One region of the Priestia sp. J2 genome, then DNA from elsewhere that is predicted to be linked to it. Evidence: riboswitches for the same ligand, from Rfam matches in the RefSeq annotation. Region 1 holds a riboswitch; each other region holds the start of a gene.
What was found. A riboswitch is a leader RNA that binds a small molecule or an ion and turns the genes downstream of it on or off. The one in region 1 is predicted to bind cyclic di-AMP.

Region 2: another riboswitch for cyclic di-AMP. It lies ahead of LJY09_RS02305 (glutamate/proton symporter GltT); the one in region 1 lies ahead of LJY09_RS20220 (APC family permease).
Region 3: another riboswitch for cyclic di-AMP. It lies ahead of LJY09_RS19255 (potassium channel family protein); the one in region 1 lies ahead of LJY09_RS20220 (APC family permease).
Region 4: another riboswitch for cyclic di-AMP. It lies ahead of kdpF (K(+)-transporting ATPase subunit F); the one in region 1 lies ahead of LJY09_RS20220 (APC family permease).

What each region holds. Positions count from the first base shown of each region.
Region 1 is NZ_CP086208.1:3,896,668-3,899,787, reverse strand. It holds gene LJY09_RS20225 (N-acetylmuramoyl-L-alanine amidase) at 202-1,242, shown strand; cyclic di-AMP (ydaO/yuaA leader) riboswitch at 1,434-1,577, shown strand; gene LJY09_RS20220 (APC family permease) at 1,740-3,120, shown strand, end outside.
Region 2 is NZ_CP086208.1:425,678-428,797, reverse strand. It holds gene ytvI (sporulation integral membrane protein YtvI) at 1-373, opposite strand, end outside; gene LJY09_RS02305 (glutamate/proton symporter GltT) at 587-1,846, opposite strand; cyclic di-AMP (ydaO/yuaA leader) riboswitch at 1,953-2,092, opposite strand; gene LJY09_RS02300 (undecaprenyl-diphosphate phosphatase) at 2,366-3,120, opposite strand, start outside.
Region 3 is NZ_CP086208.1:3,708,877-3,711,996, forward strand. It holds gene LJY09_RS19250 (TrkH family potassium uptake protein) at 1-965, opposite strand, end outside; gene LJY09_RS19255 (potassium channel family protein) at 969-1,628, opposite strand; cyclic di-AMP (ydaO/yuaA leader) riboswitch at 1,753-1,897, opposite strand; gene LJY09_RS19260 (carboxymuconolactone decarboxylase family protein) at 2,013-2,471, opposite strand; gene LJY09_RS19265 (Lrp/AsnC family transcriptional regulator) at 2,592-3,047, shown strand.
Region 4 is NZ_CP086208.1:3,050,011-3,053,130, forward strand. It holds gene kdpA (potassium-transporting ATPase subunit KdpA) at 1-1,052, opposite strand, end outside; gene kdpF (K(+)-transporting ATPase subunit F) at 1,077-1,157, opposite strand; cyclic di-AMP (ydaO/yuaA leader) riboswitch at 1,455-1,595, opposite strand; gene LJY09_RS15455 (hypothetical protein) at 1,611-1,748, opposite strand; cyclic di-AMP (ydaO/yuaA leader) riboswitch at 1,821-1,963, opposite strand; gene LJY09_RS15460 (undecaprenyldiphospho-muramoylpentapeptide beta-N-acetylglucosaminyltransferase) at 2,123-3,120, opposite strand, start outside.

The DNA.
Region 1 (3,120 bases):
AAAGCGAAGCCTTGCACGGAATTCAACAGCGATGTAACAAGCCATCCATACTAGCGCATTTATCCCATTTGTTCGTTTTGAGTTTGAAGTGATTTCGTTATGTCTCAATCTCCTTTTTTAGTAATTTTTCACTAAGTAGGCTAGTATACGTAGCACTTTTTTCCCTCATGCATATGTTAACAATAAGGAGGGACAAGTAATATGAAAAAAATTTATCTTGATGCAGGACATGGTGGGGCAGATGCAGGAGCAGTTGGAGCGAATGGACTGTATGAAAAAAACTTAGTGTTAAAAATTCAACAATATTTAATAAGCTATTTAAATAGCACTTACAGTGACTTTACGATTAAAACCACCCGTACCACAGATACTTTTTTATCGTTATCTCAGCGCGCTTCTCAAGCTAATTCGTGGGGGGCAGATGCATTTATGTCTATTCACGTAAATGCCGGTGGAGGAACAGGATACGAAGATTATGTTTATAGAAGCGCTAGCAATGCTAGTAAAACGTTTCAATCGATTGTGCACGGGCAAGTACAGCCAACGCTGCTGTCGTATAATCATCCGAATCGTGGACGAAAATCGGCCAATTATGCGGTGCTTCGCTTAACAAATATGCCTGCAGTACTAACTGAAATAGCTTTTATTGATAGGAGCGCCGATGCAGCACTTCTTCAAAATGAAGCTTTTTTAAAAAGCATGGGTGAATCGTATGCAAAAGGAATTGCCGTATATTTAAATTTACCTCGTCGTGCAGTTCCAAATCCATCGCCATCTCCAACACCGACACCAAATCCATCACCTTCTGAACCAGGTGAAAAAACGTATACAATTAAGCAAGGAGATACGCTGTACAGTATTGCACAGAAGTACGGCATAACAGTACAGGAGCTTCAAGAAGCGAATACAGGGCTTTCTGATCCTTTAACACTACAGGTTGGAAAAACAATTGTTATTCCTTCAGGAACTTCACCAACACCTACTCCAACACCACCTTCTGAACAATATCCACTTCCCAATGGAATTTTAAAACAAGGCGATTCTGGAGAAGCAGTGAAACAGCTTCAAAGAGCATTAAACGCGGTTAGTTTTAAAGTAGGGTCAGTAGACGGAATATATGGAGTACAAACGAAAGATGCAGTCAGACGTTTTCAGCTTGTGTATCTTCCTTATGATGTAGATGGCATTTATGGTCCTCAAACGAAAAACAAGCTAGCAGCCGTTTTAAAAGCAAAAAGTTAAAGAAAGCAGGTCTTCTGTAAGCAGGCAGAAGGCCTTTTGTTTTCCCCTTAAAAGCGCCTTAAGTACTATTTTATCGTTTACGTAAAATAATGCTTTACAAACCATTTGTACGGGAGTATATTATCTAAGAACAAAGGATAGTTATGAAAGAAACATGTTATCGATCATACTCTTTAACCGAAAATTATATTGACCTGTTATCGCTTAATTCGTCAGAAGTGGGGGACCCAAATTTGTGCATTGTCACTTGGGGTGAATCCTTTTTTTTAAAAGGTAGGGCTACTCTCATAGCCCGAATCCGACAGCTAACCCCATAAGCGTTTTGGAGAGGAGGTTTAAGCTGTGTAAAAACGCTGAGAACCCTTAGTGTTTTTTTTGTGCGCTTTTTTAACATAAAAAGGTATTTTTTAGGGATAATATCACTTATTCATGAACTTGTAACGGAGCTTAGCAACGAACAGTGAATAGTAGCTAAGCAATCATCGGAGGGAAATTACGTGAACTATTCAGTTCTCAAGAGATTATTGATTGGAAAGCCGCTCAAAACAAAAGAGTTAGGCGATCAAAAGCTTAGTAAGCTTAAAGCGCTGGCTATTTTATCATCAGATGCCTTATCTTCAGTGGCTTATGGAACAGAACAGATTTTGATTGTCCTTGCAACAGTGGGCGTGCTTGCCTATTGGTATTCGATTCCAATTGCGATTGGGGTATTGGTGCTGCTGACGGCTTTAATTCTTTCATATCGTCAAATTATTTATGCGTATCCGCAAGGCGGAGGAGCTTATATTGTTTCGAAAACCAATTTAGGAGAAAATCCTGGACTTATCGCTGGGGGATCACTGTTAGTAGATTATATTTTAACAGTTGCCGTGAGTGTTTCAGCAGGAACCGATGCTTTAACTTCGGCTTTTCCAACGCTGCATCACTATAACGTAGTAATTGCGTGTTTGCTGGTGATTTTTATTACGGTTTTAAATTTACGAGGTGTAACAGAATCCGCTTCTGTCTTAGCTTATCCGGTTTATTTATTTGTTATTGCTCTTATTTTGTTAATAGCGGTGGGCTTCTTCAAAATAGTGACAGGTCAAGTTTCACCTGAGCTTCATACATCTCTCGGTACCGTGGTGCCAGGTATTAGTTTGTTTTTATTATTAAAAGCTTTTTCATCAGGCTGTTCGGCATTGACTGGTGTAGAAGCTATTTCAAATGCAGTGCCTAACTTTAAAGATCCAGGTGCAAAAAATGCTGTTCATACATTAATGCTGATGGGCGGTATTTTAGCCGTTTTATTTTCTGGCATCACGTTTTTAGCTTATTGGCTTGGCATTTCTCCAAAAGCAGATGAAACGGTTGTATCACAAATTGCATCGAGTGTATTTGGACGAAATGGATTTTATTATTTTATTCAAGGTACCACAGCTCTGATTTTAGTGCTAGCGGCGAATACAGGTTTTTCAGCTTTCCCTTTGCTTGCCGTAAACTTATCGTCTGATAAATACATGCCAAGAATGTTTCAAATTCGCGGCGATCGACTAGGCTATTCAAATGGAATTGTGACCCTTGGAATTGCTTCTATTGTCTTACTTGTCGCCTTTAAAGGAGCGACGGAACAATTAATTCCTCTTTATGCAGTTGGAGTGTTCATTCCATTTACGCTTTCTCAAACAGGCATGATTGTCAAATGGCTTAGAGAAAAGCCGGCCGGCTGGCAAGGAAAGCTAACCATTAACTTAATTGGTGCCCTCATTACCTTAACGGTGCTAATCATTTTGTTTACAACGAAGTTTTCACAAGTATGGTCCGTGCTCGTTTTCTTACCGGTTATCGTTTATATTTTTCATCGCATTCATACGCATTATGAAGCGGTAGGAGAGCAGC
Region 2 (3,120 bases), 1.6 Mb from region 1:
GCGTGCGCTCGATAGAAGAAATCACTTCTGTAGGAAGAGCGTTTGAATAGTATTTCCACTTGATAATAGTTGGATAAATCGCGGTTTCATAGATTTCTTTTACAAATGAAGGCGCTATCTTTGAAAGAGCTACCACTTGCGTAACGATTGTCCGAACAATAAAAAATCCAATAAGTATGAGCGAAACAACATATAAAATGAAGGTCATAAGCACTGCGTAGACTCTCTTCATTTTAAAAGATTGATGCAATTTTTGAACAATACCCTCAAGCGCTAATGCTGTTAATAAAGCAAACACAATCGGTAAACTGTAAGGGATTAACAAACATACGATTACTATCGAGGCAATGACCCATATTCGCTTTTTCCACATACTCTACTATCCCCCAACTAGCTAAGCTATCTCTATATTTATTGATAAAGAAAGGAACCAGTGACTGCTTTTATGTAAGAATAAAATTTGGATATATTTATACCTGATGTTACATATTATAGGGTCAATTTCCATAATAATAAAGGAATTATTATGAAAAAAGCTACTTATTCTAATTTTTTGAATAGAATAAGTAGCTTTTTAATTTATAAATTAGCCGGCTCTCATGACCTCTGTACCTTTTTTAGGGTCAAATTTGCCTTCAGATTTAGACATCACAATTGCTGCTAGTGTGTTTCCTACTAAGTTAACAACCGTACGTGCCATATCCATGATTCTGTCTACTCCCGCAATGAAGGCTAATCCTTCTGCCGGAACGCCGATTGTTCCAAGAGTAGCCAGTAATACAACAAATGATGTTCCTGGCACCGCAGCCATTCCTTTAGATGTAACCATCAATACCAGAATGAGCGTCAGCTGTTGAACGATTGTTAAATCAATACCATACACCTGCGCTAAGAATAACGCTGCAATCGCTTGATAGAGAACAGAACCATCTAGGTTAAATGTATAACCAATTGGTACAACGAACGATACGATAGCTTTTGGACAGCCCATCTTTTCAAGTTTTTCCATAATTCGCGGAAGAACTGTCTCAGAACTAGATGTACTGTATGCTAACAACAGTTCATCTTTCATATAGCGGAATAAGTGGAAAATGTTAATTCCTGCCCATTTCGCAATTCCTCCTAATACAACAAGTAGGAAGAAAATTAACGCTAAGTAAACTAAGATAACAAGCTTTCCTAATGAAAGAAGTGACTCTAAACCGAATTTCGAAACTGTTACACCAATTAAAGCAAATACTCCAATCGGAGCCACTTTCATTACTAGGTTTACCACGTGAAACATTGCGTGAGAAACGCCGTCAAAGAATTGAACAACAGGCTTTCCTCTTTCTCCAATTGCCGCTACTCCAAGTGCGAACAATACTGTAAAGAAGATAATTGCTAGCATGTCCCCTTCAACAATTGACTGGAAAAAGTTTGTCGGAACAATGTGTAAGAACGTTTCAGCCACTGACTTTCCTTCTTGCTGTTCGGATGTTTCAACGTATTGTGAAATATCACTCTTCTGTGCTGAATGAATGTCTACACCTTGTCCAGGATGAAAAATATTAGCAATCAATACACCGATTACAATTGCGAAAGTTGTAATAATTTCAAAATAGAGAATGGTTTTAACGCCAAGCTTTCCGACCTGTTTACCGCTACCTGCTCCTGCAACTCCAACGACTAAACTTGAGATAACAATTGGAATAACAATCATCTTAATCAATCTTAAGAACAAGTCTCCCAGCGGCTGCAGGTATGTTACTACACGCGGATCGTTAAACCAAATTACTCCTACAAGAACACCGAGGATTAAACCGGTAAAAATCTGCGTAGCCAAACCAAAACGAATTTTTTTCATAGATGTACCTCCCCAAAGATGTATGACATTTGTATATACTTTTCTGAAAAAACAAAAAAAGACTATTCTTAAGAAAGAACAGCCTTTTACTTACGCTATTTTGGGCTCTTTCTCTCAATAAAGCAAACGAGGTTAACTGTCGGATTCGGAATTGAGAGTTTCCTACCTTTTGTAAGGATTCACCCCAAGGCAGCTTTACTGCCGATAATGATTCCCCCGCTCTATACGATTAAGCTTATTATTCAATTTTTATAAAATTAAAACGATCTATACGTTGTCATACGTTTTTTACAGTCAATAAAACTAAACAGAAGTCTTACTTTTACTTAACTTTATACTGCACAAATATTAATTTACTATTTTTCGACACGTTTTGTCAATACCCATGTTTATAAAACGCTTTCAAAAGACAATAATATATATTTATGCAAAAAAGCTATTGCAATGTTGCAATAGCTTTTTCTTGCTTTTTAAGTCTTTATCAGAAGTTTAAATGGCTATAAAATACGCTTATTTATTTTATAAAAATACAAAATATAGAATAGCCGCTAAAATAATTCGATAAATGGCAAACGGAACTAATTTAATGCGGTTGATTAATTTTAAGAAAAAGCGAATCGATATAAGCGCAAAAATAAAGGCGCTGATAAAACCAGCAATAAAAAACGGTAGTGCATCTGATGTGAAATACTGCCAGTTTTTAACCAATGAAAGTCCACTTGCTCCTGCCATAATTGGCACTGCCATAATAAATGTAAAATCTGCGGCTGCCTTATGGCTCATTCCAAGAAGAACCCCTCCTGAAATCGTTGAGCCTGAACGAGAAAAACCTGGCCAAAGAGCAATACATTGAAACAGTCCTATACCTAGTGCTTGTCCATAAGACATTTGGTCCACCGTCTCTACACGCGGACGTTTAGGTCCAAACAAATCTGCTAGAATCATTAATACAGCTCCGACCACTAAGCCAATTAGCACCGTATTTAAAGAAAACAAATGTTCATCAATGTAATCATCAAACAAAAGTCCTAACACTCCTGCGGGTAACAAACCAACAATTACCTGCATTAAATTTAAGCGATTTGTCGGTCCAATTGCAGCAGCTGGTTTTTTTCCCAATCCTAATAAATTAATAAAACGATCTTTAAAAATAACAACTACTGCTAAGATCGACCCTAGCTGAATAACAATCTTAAATGTATTAGCTACTGGAGATGAAAATAATTCTTTTGAATTTAACCACAGGTCATCCACAATAATCATATGCCCAGTTG
Region 3 (3,120 bases), 190 kb from region 1:
GCCCATACAGAAAAGACAATCACCACAAACGTTGTTAGTTTAATACCTCCTCCTGTTGACGCACTCCCTGCACCTATGAACATTAACATAACCATTAAAAATATGGTGGAATCATGTAGACTTCCTATATCGATACTATTAAAACCTGCTGTGCGTGTTGTTACCGCTTGAAAATAAGACGCCCACACTTTGTCTCCTAATGACAAACTTCCAAGTGTATGTGAATTGCCGTACTCTAAGAAAAAAATAAAAAGCATGGCAATCACGTTAATGGCAAACGTGCTGATAATCATAATTTTTGAATGCAGCGTTAGTTTTTTATACGATTTTTTTACCCACATATCAGCAAGAACGGTAAATCCTAACCCACCAATAATAAACAAAAAGGAAATCGTTATGTTAATAACGGGATCTCCTACATACTGAACTAAGCTGTCAGATAATAGTCCGAACCCTGCGTTATTAAAAGCTGAAATTGAATGAAACAAGCTAAAGAATAGCCCCTTAGACCATCCGAATTCCGGAACCCAGCGTATCGCTAAAAAGATAAGTGCAACAAACTCAATTAAAAATGAAAAGATAAACAGCCTTTTAACTAGCAGGACAACTCCGCCGACGCTCGTTTGATTTAATGCCTGCTGAACGAGCATACGCTCTTTAAATCCAATTTTTTTACCTAGCATCATAAAAATCAGCACGGCAAATGACATAATGCCAAGACCGCCTATTTGAATTAACAGCATAATAATCGTTTGACCGATGACGGTAAAACGCGTACCTGTATCTACGACGGCTAAGCCGGTCACTGTCATAGCGGAAGTAGATGTAAAAAGGGCGTCTACCCACCGGATTGGCTCAGTAGTAGAAAAAGGCATCATTAATAAAAGAGCACCAATAATAATTCCTCCGCCAAAAATGGAGACAAGCAGCTGCGGCGGCGTAAGCCTAACAATTTTTTTTTTCATAAGTTAAACTCCTTCTTCTTCAAAACGGTTTAAATCGCGATTATGTCCGATAACAATAAGCATATCTCCTTGTTCAATTGTTTCATGCGCCGTAGGCGAAATCACCATTTCCCCGTCTTTTCGCTGAAAACCGATAATATTACAGCCGTACTTTGCACGAATATTTAAATCAAACAGCGTTTTATTATGAAGTTTCTTAGAAGCGACAATTTCAACAATACTATAGTCTTTAGACAGTTCAATATAGTCAATAATTTTTTCTGACACCACGTGATGAGCAATCCGCTTCGCAATATCGCGCTCAGGATGAATGACTTTGTCCGCTCCTATTTTCTCCAGCACTTTTTGATGATACATATTCACCGCTTTTACCCATACTTGCTTAACGCCCATATCTTTTAAAAGCATCGTTGCAAGCACGCTTGCTTCGATATCGTCTCCAAACGAAATAAGAGCATGATCAACGTTACGAATGCCTAGCCCTTTTAAGCTAGCTTCATCAATTGCGTTCGCTTGCACGACATATGTAGCTGAGTTGCTATATTTCTTTACTACCTCCTGATTGCGGTCAATAGCGAGCACATCCACATCCAAATTAGCAAACTCTTCAACCAAACTGCCTCCAAAACGACCTAATCCCAATACAGCAAACTGTTTTTTCATAATGTATTTATTCCTTTCTTCAACTGCTGTGTGTTCTCTTAGCTTATACTTTTTCTAAAAAATTACATGTTTTTCTTAAAAAAAGCGCAAAAAAACACAGGAAGGCTCCTGTGTTTTTTCACACTCTTCCCCCTCAAAACGCTTGCGAAGTTAGCTGTCGGGTTCGGGTTTTAAGAGTAACCCTACCTTTTTAAGGATTCACCCCGGAGCACAATATGTGCGTAAATAATGGGTCCTCCGCTCCGTAATGGATTAAGCGATTTTTATTCAAATGTCTATGATCTATTTTTTAGAATAATCGATTCGATTCATGATACGTTTCACTTCACGAAAGCTATCTTACTCCTGTGGATTTTGTCTGTCAAGATATTTTTAGGGAAGACATCACTTGCGCTGCAAACTGCAAAAATCATATAAATCTAAACTGACAATCAGTTTGTGAAATTGATCAAACAAATTAATAACAGCCAAAAGCTCTAATAGCTGCGTATCACTGTAAAATTTCTTTAATTGATCCATATCAGCATCCGTCAAATCCCTTGGACGCACTCGGTATACATCTATAAATCGAAACAGCAGTCGATCTTTTTCTTCCAGCTCTTTTTCTCTTAACACTTTTTGATTAAGCGTCTTATCGCCTACATATGACATGCTCATACACGTCTCACAGCCGTTAACACCTGCTAGATAAAGCCTGATTTTTTCCTTAGTCTCTCTTTTTACTATATCACTGTTCCAAAGCTTGTCGTATAGCTCATCATACAACCTTTTTACATCTGGAATTAAATTCAGTGCTTTTTCAAAATTTGTTCCCTCTTCGTTTGTTAACAAAACTCTTGCCATTTTTTACTCACTCCTTTTTAATTATTATAGTAAGAAAAATGGAGATTTCAGATAACAAATAAAACATATTATCTGCTATTACTAATCAAATGAAACATTAATATGAAAGAAGGTTTTCAATTGAAAATTGATGAAATTGATTTATCGATTTTGCAGGCACTGCAGCAAAACAGCCGTCTTTCCTTAAGAGAGCTAGGAAAACAAATTAACCTGTCTCCTCCTTCAGTGGCAGAGCGAGTAAGACAGCTAGAGAGCTTTGGTATTATAAAAGGATATACAATCGATATTGATTATGAAAAGCTGCAGTTGCCCGTCTCGTGTTTTATTGAAGTAACCATGAAAAACGGAGAGCACGAGCGTTTTAAAAGATTTATTTCTCAGTATCCCTATGCTTTATTCTGTGAACGCATCGCCGGACAGGCTTGCTTCATTACAAAGCTTCAGCTTCCTCACCTGCACGTACTCGAGCAATTTATTAACGAAATTACACCTTATGCCAAAACGATTTCACACATCGCCCTTTCTCACGTGGAGATGTCTTCTGCATTATTGAGTCATTTAAAAGATGAAAAGTGATTGAAACATACGTTCACCGTACTAACGAAAAGATCCGAACGATTCATCGTTCGGATCTTCTTTCCACTAAACT
Region 4 (3,120 bases), 850 kb from region 1:
GTAAGAGTATCGTGCATGGTGTTGACTGCACCTGTTTCACTTGCTGTCGTCACGATGGCGTAAAGCGTCGACATGCCGACACCAAAACGGACTTCTTTCCCTTCCATATAACCGTTCGCTTCGTTCAAATGAAAAGCATCAAGTCTTGGATTGCCACCCCACTCTGTTACGAACGCTGTGCTTAAAATAACGATAAACAGCATACTCATCGCTACAAACAAAATGCGGCCTTGCTTACGCTTTCCGATCATTTTTCCGTATGTGAAAGGAAGTGCTGTTGGCAATAAAAGCATAAGGACGATTTGTAATACATTGCTCAACGCGTTAGGATTTTCAAATGGATGAGCTGAATTGACACCAAAAAATCCCCCTCCGTTGTTTCCTAGCTCTTTAATTGAAAGAAAAGAAGCAACTGGTCCCCTTGCTATTTGCTGTGTTGCCCCTTCTATTGTATGGGCAGTAACCGTTCCGCTTAACGTTTGAGGGACACCTAAAAACATAAATAAAATGCCTGTTATAAAAGCGATAGGAAGTAAAATACGCGTAATTGACTTTACAAAATCAACAAAAAAGTTTCCCATTTCTTTCCCTGCCAGCCCACGAATAAAAGCGATTGCTACTGCAAGTGCCGTTGCTGGTGCAGCAAACATCATAAATACAATGGCGGCCATCTGCGAGAAATAGGACAATCCTGATTCGCCGCTGTAGTGCTGCAAGTTCGTATTTGTCATAAAACTAATGGCCGTGTTAAAAGCAAGTGCCGGATCCATTCCTTTGATGTGGCTTGGGTTAAACGGCAGTACCCCTTGAAACCGGAAGATAAGGTACACCACAAAAATCATAAACGTATTCGCCAAAACAAGAGCAAATGCATATTGCTTCCACGTCTGATTAAGCCCTTTAATTCCTGCTGCTTTAAACATCACCGTTTCTATCTTTCCTATCAAGCTAGTGTTTTTATCGTTTGAAAACACATTCGCTATATAAATACCTACGGGCTTTGCAATAAGCGCTACAAAAATAAGCAGCAGCGCAACTGATAGTAGAAAAATCCCCACTTTTTATTCCTCCGCTTATTAAAATTGTTCTGGATTTAACAGTACATATACTAAATAAATTAAAACGAGAACTGAAATACCTGACAAAATGAACGACATGTTCACTTCTCCTCTCTGTCGTCTACTACATGAGACGACCAGCGAATAATTCCGTACATAGCAGTCGCTAATAAGGCAAGCGTTCCAAGCATCATCATATCCAAGTTGCTTCCTCCTAACTGTTTCCTGACAAAAATGATAGCTTCTAAGTTTAGTGACGGTTTCTTTTCATAAAGCATCACGTCCAAAAAAGCTAACCGCGAGACGTGATGCTATTTTTTTCCACTAAAAAACCGCAGAAGAGAGTTCTCTTCCGCGGTTTAATGCACGACAAATAAGCCGTGATTGACACGAATTTTTTACTCCCAAAACGCTTACGGAGTTAGCTGTCGGATTCGGGTTATGGAAGTAACCCTACTCAGTTAAGAGATTCACCCCTAGTACATACGTACAAAATATTGGGTCCCCCGCTCATAATTGATTAAGCGTATATTTGTTATTTAATTTTTAGACTTAATGATGACTTTTACTGCTGCGTTTAAAACTTTGATTAGCTAACGTAGACAAATAGCGGTTTGCTAGATCAAAAGATTGCTGGTCGCACATTGCCCGATATTCAATCATTTGAATCATTTGCTTAGATAAATGCATCCTGACGCTCCTTTCACCTATATTTTGAAAGGAGCGTACTATCCGCTGTTATAGAAAACGACCACGATTACACCATCCTCTCTCTTAACGCTTACGAAGTTAGCTGACGGGTTCGGGTCAAGAAAGTAACCCTACTCAATTAAGAGATTCACCCCTGATAATTGGGTCCTCCGCTCTTTCCTTCTCTTTCAGAAAAGACTCAGCGTTTCACAGTGGAACGTTTTATGAGAGTAATCTTACTCCTGTTAAAATTTACTGTCAACAACATTTTTTGAAATTTTAAAAGCTTTATTTTTCTATATTTATTCATTATTTTAAAATAATAATTTCAGAAGAAAAAAAGCGTTCTTATCGAGGAGATAAGAACGCTTTTTTTAGCTCATTTTCTCAATTTCATTTACAAGAATTGAAATAGCATCCGTTTTTGTTGCTTCACGCATTGTACGCTTCATTGTACTTGCCTGCTGCTGAAGCTCACTTACTTCACGTAAAAACAATTCTTTTGTTAACTGTTCTTCTTCTACAACCATACAGTAGCCTTTTTTCTTAAAAGATTGTGCATTTAAAATTTGATCTCCGCGACTCTGTGCTTTTGATAAAGGAATAATCATCATCGGTTTATGAAGAGCTAAAAACTCAAAAATGGCATTGGATCCACCGCGTGTAATCACATAATCAGTTGCCGCTAGAACATCAGGAAGCTGTTCGTTTACGTATTCTAACTGACGGTATCCTGACTCTTTTTCAAGGCTTGTATCAATATTGCCTTTTCCGCAAAGGTGTACAATTTGGAATTTCTTTTGCAGTTCAGGCAAAGACTCTCGAACGATTTCATTAATACGGCGTGCTCCTAAACTTCCGCCCATAATCGTTAAAATGGGGCGCTTATCATAAAAGCGTAGCCAGCTTTCCCCGTTCGCTGCGCTTCCGCTAAATAGCTCTTTTCGAATAGGTGAACCAACAACCTGCACTTTTTCTTTTGGAAAGTAGTTTGCGGCTTCATCAAAAGAAGTAAAAATTTTAGTGGCAAATTTCTGCGCAATTTTATTTGCCAGTCCCGGTGTTAAATCACTTTCATGAATGAACACGGGAATGTTTAAAGATTTAGCAGCCATTACCACAGGAACTGTGACGAAACCGCCTTTTGAAAAAACAAGAGAAGGCTTTAGTTTTTTCAGCACGCGACGTGCATCGCCAACCCCTTTTGCTACTCGAAATACATCTTTTACATTTTCCATATCTACATATCGACGCAGCTTCCCGCTTGAAATCGCATGATATGGAACGTTTAATTTTGTAATTAATTCTTTCTCAATACCATTGTGAGAACCGACATAATGGATATCCCATTTTTCACTGTCTAATTCTTTCA